2 regions of the Shigella dysenteriae genome follow, and region 2 is predicted to be linked to the other one. Evidence: predicted binding sites of a transcription regulator. Region 2 holds the regulator's gene; the other holds the start of a gene.
The links. Region 2 encodes ArgR, which controls arginine synthesis, uptake and breakdown. Its sites were predicted from a motif close to ANTGAATAAAAATACANT; they were not measured.

Region 1 (4,425 bases), 540 kb from region 2:
ATATGGTTAATTTGCTCGGCAAAATCACCGGCGTTAATCGGCGCGCCAACGGCATCTGGCTGGTTCACCAGAGAGAAAGGCTGGGTAAATTTCCCGTCTTTATATTGCTGTCCGCGATCGGTTGGTTTGGAAGAGCAGGCGGCAAGCATTGCCACAACCGTGCCCATAAGAAGGTACTTTACCCAACGTCCTTTCATTGTTCTCTTCTTCAGGTTAAAAAATAAGGCGCAACGAAGATAACAAACCACCGCGTTTAATGAAATGAGCAGCCTCTCCCTGACGCAAATTTTGCACAAAAAATAGGCTTTAGTGATTTGTTTTTGTTCAAAATCATGCCAAATCCGTGATCGGGGTAAAAAAAAGGTTGCATGAAAACGCGAGCGGAGTATAGTGCGCATCCACGGACGCGGGGTGGAGCAGCCTGGTAGCTCGTCGGGCTCATAACCCGAAGGTCGTCGGTTCAAATCCGGCCCCCGCAACCAATTAAAATTTGATGAAGTAAAGCAGTACGGTGACGCGGGGTGGAGCAGCCTGGTAGCTCGTCGGGCTCATAACCCGAAGGTCGTCGGTTCAAATCCGGCCCCCGCAACCAATCAAATTTGATGAAATAAAGCAGTACGGTGACGCGGGGTGGAGCAGCCTGGTAGCTCGTCGGGCTCATAACCCGAAGGTCGTCGGTTCAAATCCGGCCCCCGCAACCAATTATTGAACACCCTAACGGGTGTTTTTTTGTTTCTGGTCTCCCATAAAAAAGCGCCATTCAGCGCCTTTTTATCATCCCCTTCTCGCCAGCGTCGCCCCATCGGCAAAATACGCTTTAATCCCCGCAAGAATAGACTCCGCAACTTCCTGCTGGAAAGTCGCCGTTTTCAGTTTACGCTCTTCCTCAACGTTACTGATAAACGCCGTTTCGACCAGAATGGAGGGAATATCTGGTGCCTTTAGTACGGCAAACCCGGCCTGTTCAACTTGATTTTTATGCAGCTTGTTGATTTTACCGAGCTTATTCAGCACTGCTTTACCAAACTTCAGGCTGTCGGCAATGGTCAGCGACTGCACCATATCGAACATGGTGTGGTCGACATAGCGGTCACCGCTTTTGCTCACGCCACCAATCAAGTCCGAGGCGTTCTGGGTTTGTGCCAGATATTTTGCCGCAGTACTGGTTGCACCTTTGGTTGAGAGCGCAAACACAGAGGAACCGCTCGGCTGACGACTGGTAAAGGCGTCGGCATGGATAGAGACAAACAGGTCAGCACGCTGTTTCTGGGCTTTTGCTACGCGCACTTGCAACGGAATGAAGATGTCTTCATTGCGCGTCATGTACACCTTCATATTGCCCTCTTTCTCGATCAGAGAGCGCAAACGGCGAGCTATTTGCAATACCACATCTTTTTCGCGCGTTTTGTATTTCCCCACCGCACCGGAGTCTTCGCCGCCGTGGCCAGGGTCGAGCATAATGACAATCGGACGATCGCGCCCGGCCTTGCCTGGCTGTGGGCCACTCTGCGCAGGCGGCACCTGCTTTTCGAGGTCGCCTTTATTGTAATCTTCCAGCAGCGCCAGCAATGGGTCCTGCATGTCCTGAGCATTGGCCGGATAAAGGTCCATCACCAGACGTTCTTTAAACCCGGCGACCGGCGCGAGGGCAAACAGCTGCGGTTTTACGTTTTGCTTTAATTCAAAAACCATCCGTACGGTTTGCGGGTCAAATTGCCCGACGCGCGCCGACTTGATGAACGGGTCGTCTGCACGAATTTGTGCCGCCATCCCCTTGAGTACCGAGTTCAGGTTTACATCTTCGATATCCACCACCACGCGTTCCGGGTTACTCAACGCGAACTGCTTATATTTCAGCTGACGATTTGATTCTACCGTCACGCGGGTGTAGCTGGACGCAGGCCAGACGCGCACCGCCACGACCTGGCTGACCGCAGCCAGGCTGACCTGACTTACGCTCAATAGCCACATGGCACCCGCGCCTTGCAGTAAACGACGACGGCTGATTGCAGTGTTGGATCCTGACATGCCTCTCCCGAGCAAAAGAAATCTAAGCTGTGTAACAAGTAAACGACTAATTTGACCGGAAACTTTAGCGAAAGACGCATAATCTGTCATCTAATAAACGGTAAACATTCTTTTTATATTCACGGCATTACTGATAAAAAAGTCGCTCTCGCATAAAATTTACACTTGCACCCTGCGAAAAAACAGAATAAAAATACAATAATTTCGAATAATCATGCAAAGAGGTGTGCCGTGGTAAAGGAACGTAAAACCGAGCTGGTCGAGGGATTCCGCCATTCGGTTCCCTATATCAATACCCACCGGGGAAAAACGTTTGTCATCATGCTCGGCGGTGAAGCCATTGAGCATGAGAATTTCTCCAGTATCGTTAATGATATCGGGTTGTTGCACAGCCTCGGCATCCGTCTGGTGGTGGTCTATGGCGCACGTCCGCAGATCGACGCAAATCTGGCTGCGCATCACCACGAACCGCTGTATCACAAGAATATACGTGTGACCGACGCCAAAACACTGGAACTGGTGAAGCAGGCTGCGGGAACATTGCAACTGGATATTACGGCTCGCCTGTCGATGAGTCTCAATAACACGCCGCTGCAGGGCGCGCATATCAACGTCGTCAGTGGCAATTTTATTATTGCCCAGCCGCTGGGCGTCGATGACGGCGTGGATTACTGCCATAGCGGGCGTATCCGGCGGATTGATGAAGACGCGATCCATCGTCAACTGGACAGCGGTGCAATAGTGCTAATGGGGCCGGTCGCTGTTTCAGTCACTGGCGAGAGCTTTAATCTGACCTCGGAAGAGATTGCCACTCAACTGGCCATCAAACTGAAAGCTGAAAAGATGATTGGTTTTTGCTCTTCCCAGGGCGTCACTAATGACGACGGTGATATTGTCTCCGAACTTTTCCCTAACGAAGCGCAAGCGCGGGTAGAAGCCCAGGAAGAGAAAGGCGATTACAACTCCGGTACGGTGCGCTTTTTGCGTGGCGCAGTGAAAGCCTGCCGCAGCGGCGTGCGTCGCTGTCATTTAATCAGTTATCAGGAAGATGGCGCGCTGTTGCAAGAGTTGTTCTCACGCGACGGTATCGGTACGCAGATTGTGATGGAAAGCGCCGAGCAGATTCGTCGCGCAACAATCAACGATATCGGCGGTATTCTGGAGTTGATTCGCCCGCTGGAGCAGCAAGGTATTCTGGTACGCCGTTCTCGCGAGCAGCTGGAGATGGAAATCGACAAATTCACCATTATTCAGCGCGATAACACGACTATTGCCTGCGCCGCGCTCTATCCGTTCCCGGAAGAGAAGATTGGGGAAATGGCCTGTGTGGCAGTTCACCCGGATTACCGCAGCTCATCACGGGGCGAGGTTCTGCTGGAACGCATTGCCGCTCAGGCGAAGCAGAGCGGCTTAAGCAAATTGTTTGTGCTGACCACGCGCAGTATTCACTGGTTCCAGGAACGTGGATTTACCCCGGTGGATATTGATTTACTGCCCGAGAGCAAAAAGCAGTTGTACAACTACCAGCGTAAATCCAAAGTGTTGATGGCGGATTTAGGGTAAGCGATGAAAATCGCCGGATGCGGCAGGCGTAACACTCGTGCGTCGCATCCGGCAATTACGTTTATTCCCGCGAACTAAACAACGCCGCCAGACCACTGCGCCGCTCAGTACGAGTGGCGATTGCCGCACTTAATATACGCTCATCGGCATACAGCGACAGACGGCGACGCGCGCGGGTCACCGCGGTGTATACCAGCTCTCGCGTTACTACCGGCGTGCGTTGGCTCGGTAAAATCAACGCCGCATGGTCGAACTCCGATCCCTGCGATTTATGTACCGTCATCGCCCACGTAGTTTCGTGCTCTGGCAAGCGACTCGGTTGCACAGACTTAATATTGCCGTCCGGCATCGCAAACCAGACGCGCGTCCCCTGCCCGCGATCCAGCGCAATACCGATATCGCCATTAAACAACCCAAGCGCGCTGTCATTACGGGCAATCATCACCGGTCGGCCTTCGTACCAACGAGAGTGCGGATTACGATGAATTTTGCGCTTCTGTTGCATAAACTGCTCAATTCGCTCATTCAGTCCAGCCACGCCAAATGGCCCTTCCCGCAGGGCGCACAAAAGCTGGTACTCATTGAACGCCTGAATGATTAAATCCGGCTCGGCACGCGCTTGCAGCAGATCCAGATAACGTCCGTAACCCGCAAGAGCTTCCTCAAGCATCGCAATATAATCTTCGCCGCTCTGTAAAAGTCGTTTTTCGATATCAGTAAAATCCTGCTGAAAAACGGTTTTCACTGCCGTTTTATCACCACGGTTGATCGCCGCAGCTAACTGACCAATGCCAGAATCGCTGCCGAAACGATAGCTTTTTTGCAGCAGGCAGA
Region 2 (4,425 bases):
CCTTAACCCGCTTTCCACTCCGCAATTTGACAGTACCGATGAGACGCCTGCCAGTTATAATCTGGCGGTTCGCCGCGCCGCGCCAGCGGTGGTTAACGTTTACAACCGTGGTTTGAACACCAACTCTCACAACCAGCTTGAGATCCGCACCCTGGGATCCGGTGTAATCATGGATCAACGCGGTTATATCATCACCAATAAACACGTCATCAACGACGCCGATCAGATCATCGTCGCCTTACAGGATGGACGTGTATTTGAAGCATTGCTGGTGGGATCTGACTCTCTAACCGATCTGGCGGTACTTAAAATTAATGCCACTGGCGGTTTACCTACCATTCCGATCAATGCACGTCGCGTACCGCACATTGGCGACGTGGTACTGGCGATCGGTAACCCGTACAACCTCGGGCAGACCATTACCCAGGGGATTATTAGTGCCACGGGTCGAATCGGTCTGAACCCGACCGGGCGGCAAAACTTCCTACAAACCGATGCTTCCATTAACCACGGTAACTCTGGCGGCGCGCTGGTGAACTCGCTGGGTGAACTGATGGGCATTAACACGCTGTCGTTTGATAAGAGTAACGATGGCGAAACGCCGGAAGGTATCGGCTTTGCGATTCCTTTCCAGTTAGCAACCAAAATTATGGATAAGCTGATCCGCGATGGTCGCGTGATCCGCGGCTACATTGGTATCGGCGGACGCGAGATCGCACCACTGCACGCGCAGGGCGGTGGTATAGATCAACTGCAAGGGATCGTGGTTAATGAAGTGTCACCTGACGGCCCGGCGGCGAATGCGGGTATTCAGGTCAACGATCTGATTATTTCGGTGGATAACAAACCGGCCATCTCTGCTCTGGAGACGATGGATCAGGTGGCAGAAATTCGCCCTGGTTCGGTGATCCCGGTTGTAGTGATGCGTGATGATAAGCAGTTAACGCTGCAGGTCACCATTCAGGAATATCCGGCAACCAATTGAGTCGTGCGCTCAAAACAAAAAACCGGAGTCTGTGCTCCGGTTTTTTATTATCCGCTAATCAATTACTTATTAACGAACTCTTCGCCCAGGGCGATATCTTTCTTGAGCGTATCAAGCATACCTTCCAGCGCGTTCTGTTCAAATGCGCTCAGGGTACCGATAGATTTACGCTCTTCCACGCCGTTTTTACCCAGCAGCAGCGGTTGAGAGAAGAAACGGGCGTACTGACCGTCGCCTTCAACGTAGGCACATTCGACAACGCCTTGTTCGCCCTGCAGTGCACGAACCAGAGACAGACCAAAACGTGCAGCTGCCTGGCCCATAGACAGGGTTGCAGACCCGCCACCGGCTTTCGCTTCAACCACCTCAGTACCCGCGTTCTGGATACGTTTGGTCAGATCAGCCACTTCCTGCTCGGTAAAACTAACGCCAGGAACCTGTGACAGCAGCGGCAGAATGGTAACACCAGAGTGACCGCCAATAACCGGCACTTCAACTTCGCCTGGCTGTTTGCCTTTCAGTTCCGCAACAAAGGTGTTGGAACGAATGATATCCAGCGTGGTAACGCCGAACAGTTTGTTTTTGTCATAAACACCGGCTTTTTTCAGCACTTCAGCAGCAATTGCAACTGTGGTGTTAACCGGGTTAGTGATAATACCAATGCACGCTTTCGGGCAGGTTTTCGCAACTTGCTGTACCAGGTTTTTCACGATGCCGGCGTTAACGTTAAACAGGTCGGAACGATCCATACCCGGTTTACGCGCTACACCTGCAGAGATAAGAACGACATCTGCGCCTTCCAGCGCCGGAGTCGCATCTTCACCAGAAAAACCTTTGATTTTCACAGCAGTAGGGATATGGCTCAGATCGACGGCCACACCGGGAGTCACTGGAGCGATATCATACAGAGAGAGTTCTGAACCTGAAGGCAGTTGGGTTTTTAACAGTAGTGCAAGCGCCTGGCCAATACCGCCAGCAGCGCCGAGGACTGCGACTTTCATCCTAAACTCCTTATTATATTGATAAACTAAGATATGTTGCTCCGCTGCCGCGACCTTAATCCACAAAATTGCCGTTTACAATGACCACATCTCAAGAATGTGTAGTCACGCAAGTTTAGCGTTTATGCATTTAATTGCCGTAATCAGGAACCTAACTTACGTAATTAACAGTCGCTTATGCATTAGCGCAACATTCCAACAGGTGGTGACAATATACCCTACCGTTCAGCCAAAACAACATCAATTTGATAACAATTAATTTACTTTTAAGCAGAATTTGCATGCCGTGACGCAGGCATGTTTCTCAATAACGAAATTTGATAAAATCCCGCTCTTTCATAACATTATTTCAGCCTTCTTCAGGGCTGACTGTTTGCATAAAAATTCATCTGTATGCACAATAATGTTGTATCAACCACCATATCGGGTGACTTATGCGAAGCTCGGCTAAGCAAGAAGAACTAGTTAAAGCATTTAAAGCATTACTTAAAGAAGAGAAATTTAGCTCCCAGGGCGAAATCGTCGCCGCGTTGCAGGAGCAAGGCTTTGACAATATTAATCAGTCTAAAGTCTCGCGGATGTTGACCAAGTTTGGTGCTGTACGTACACGCAATGCCAAAATGGAAATGGTTTACTGCCTGCCAGCTGAACTGGGTGTACCAACCACCTCCAGTCCATTGAAGAATCTGGTGCTGGATATCGACTACAACGATGCAGTTGTCGTGATTCATACCAGCCCTGGCGCGGCGCAGTTAATTGCTCGCCTGCTGGACTCACTGGGCAAAGCAGAAGGTATTCTGGGCACCATCGCTGGCGATGACACCATCTTTACCACCCCTGCTAACGGTTTCACTGTCAAAGACCTGTACGAAGCGATTTTAGAGCTGTTCGACCAGGAGCTTTAATCTCTGCCCCGTCGCTTCTGGCGGCGGGGAAAATGTTGCTTATCCCTCTCAACCCCCTGCTTTCCCCTGCGATTAATTTAACGAATAGTGCGTTTTACTGCGACATGTCATTCACACAATGAATACATACGGTAAAAAAAGCACATTATGCAAAATTCATTATCTAATTGAAAATACTAGAATTAATGATAAATAACCGTATTTTCAATTCTTTTTTGTTATTAAAATTCACATTTTTAACACTTAGTATCAACAGAAACAGTTAGCGTGGTATTAATTAGTCCAATAATTAGTGTATACTTGATTTTGTGATAAGGGTCACGAAACAAAGACCCAGCAAAAAGATTATGTTGAGGTAAATATCATGAAAATCAAAACCACTGTTGCTGCATTAAGCGTACTTTCTGTTCTCTCTTTCGGTGCATTCGCTGCCGACTCCATTGATGCTGCACAAGCACAAAATCGTGAAGCAATCGGGACCGTATCCGTAAGTGGTGTGGCGTCTTCGCCAATGGATATGCGTGAAATGCTGAACAAAAAAGCGGAAGAGAAAGGCGCAACGGCCTACCAGATTACTGAAGCTCGTAGCGGTGACACCTGGCACGCTACGGCTGAACTGTACAAATAAACCCTCATCGTCTTGTCCGACGATATTGCCCCCGGTTCGGGGGCTTTTTTTTGCGCTAATGACGAACATTAAAACGCAAATGCCCTTCCAGCTCTTCCTCTGCCTCATCAAACAGCAATATTAACGCGCCAAAACGGCGACGCGTTTTCTCTCCCAGATGAACAAATTCAATCTCAAGTGGTAGCGGCAGGACATCGTTCATTAACACATCCCATAGTGAGTCGAGATCGCGTACCTTATCTTTCGCCAGACCAAAGATTTGGCTAAAGTCACGATAAAAATCCTCCTGACTCTCAATCTCATCAAAATCAAAGGTATAAATATTCATCTGTTGCCACCGTCACGTTTCGCGGCGAGTTCTGCCGTGCATCGCTAAGTATAGCCATGAAAAAACCGACGCTTTTGGCGTCGGTTTTGACTTAACTATCAGTCAACGCATGTTGATACTTATGGAGCATCCCCGCCAGCCGATGTACCGGTTCCGTCACCTGCGGTGGCGCTTGCCAGATGCGTAGCTTTTCCTGGTAGATTTCAAGTTCTTCCAGCAACTGGCCAAAGTACCGGCGACGTTTATCATCGCTACGGGCAGATATCACATGGTCTGCTGTGCGGCGCATTTGTCGGTGAAACGCCGATAAATCCTCGTTAACCGGGATCGGCGCATCACGCAGGCGCTGGTGCGCGATAATCATCGTCAGCGCCAGGCGAAATTTCGGCAAATCCCCTGGGAACTTATTCATCAGCAAAAACAGCTGCTGATAAAGTGCCGGGAGGTGGTTCTCTTTACGACGTGCCACATTGGTAGTCATCGCGGAAACAGCGGCAGAAACAAACTGATTAAGCAGTACACGTCCAGTCCTGTCGCGCGATTTATCCCGCACCAGCAAAATAACGGTGAACGCGAGC

Region 1: a site for ArgR is predicted at 2,211-2,228, ahead of argA (amino-acid N-acetyltransferase). Genes of this name have one in related genera too.

The regions. Positions count from the first base shown of each region.
Region 1 covers NZ_CP055055.1:3,740,480-3,744,904, forward strand. Annotated here, with positions in the region: gene mltA (murein transglycosylase A) at 1-197, opposite strand, end outside; tRNA gene HUZ68_RS17890 (tRNA-Met) at 406-482, shown strand; tRNA gene HUZ68_RS17895 (tRNA-Met) at 516-592, shown strand; tRNA gene HUZ68_RS17900 (tRNA-Met) at 625-701, shown strand; gene amiC (N-acetylmuramoyl-L-alanine amidase AmiC) at 775-2,028, opposite strand; gene argA (amino-acid N-acetyltransferase) at 2,260-3,591, shown strand; gene recD (exodeoxyribonuclease V subunit alpha) at 3,653-4,425, opposite strand, start outside.
Region 2 covers NZ_CP055055.1:4,279,363-4,283,787, forward strand. Annotated here, with positions in the region: gene degS (outer membrane-stress sensor serine endopeptidase DegS) at 1-985, shown strand, start outside; gene mdh (malate dehydrogenase) at 1,048-1,986, opposite strand; gene argR (transcriptional regulator ArgR) at 2,421-2,891, shown strand; gene yhcN (peroxide/acid stress response protein YhcN) at 3,256-3,519, shown strand; gene HUZ68_RS20435 (barstar family protein) at 3,575-3,847, opposite strand; gene aaeB (p-hydroxybenzoic acid efflux pump subunit AaeB) at 3,939-4,425, opposite strand, start outside.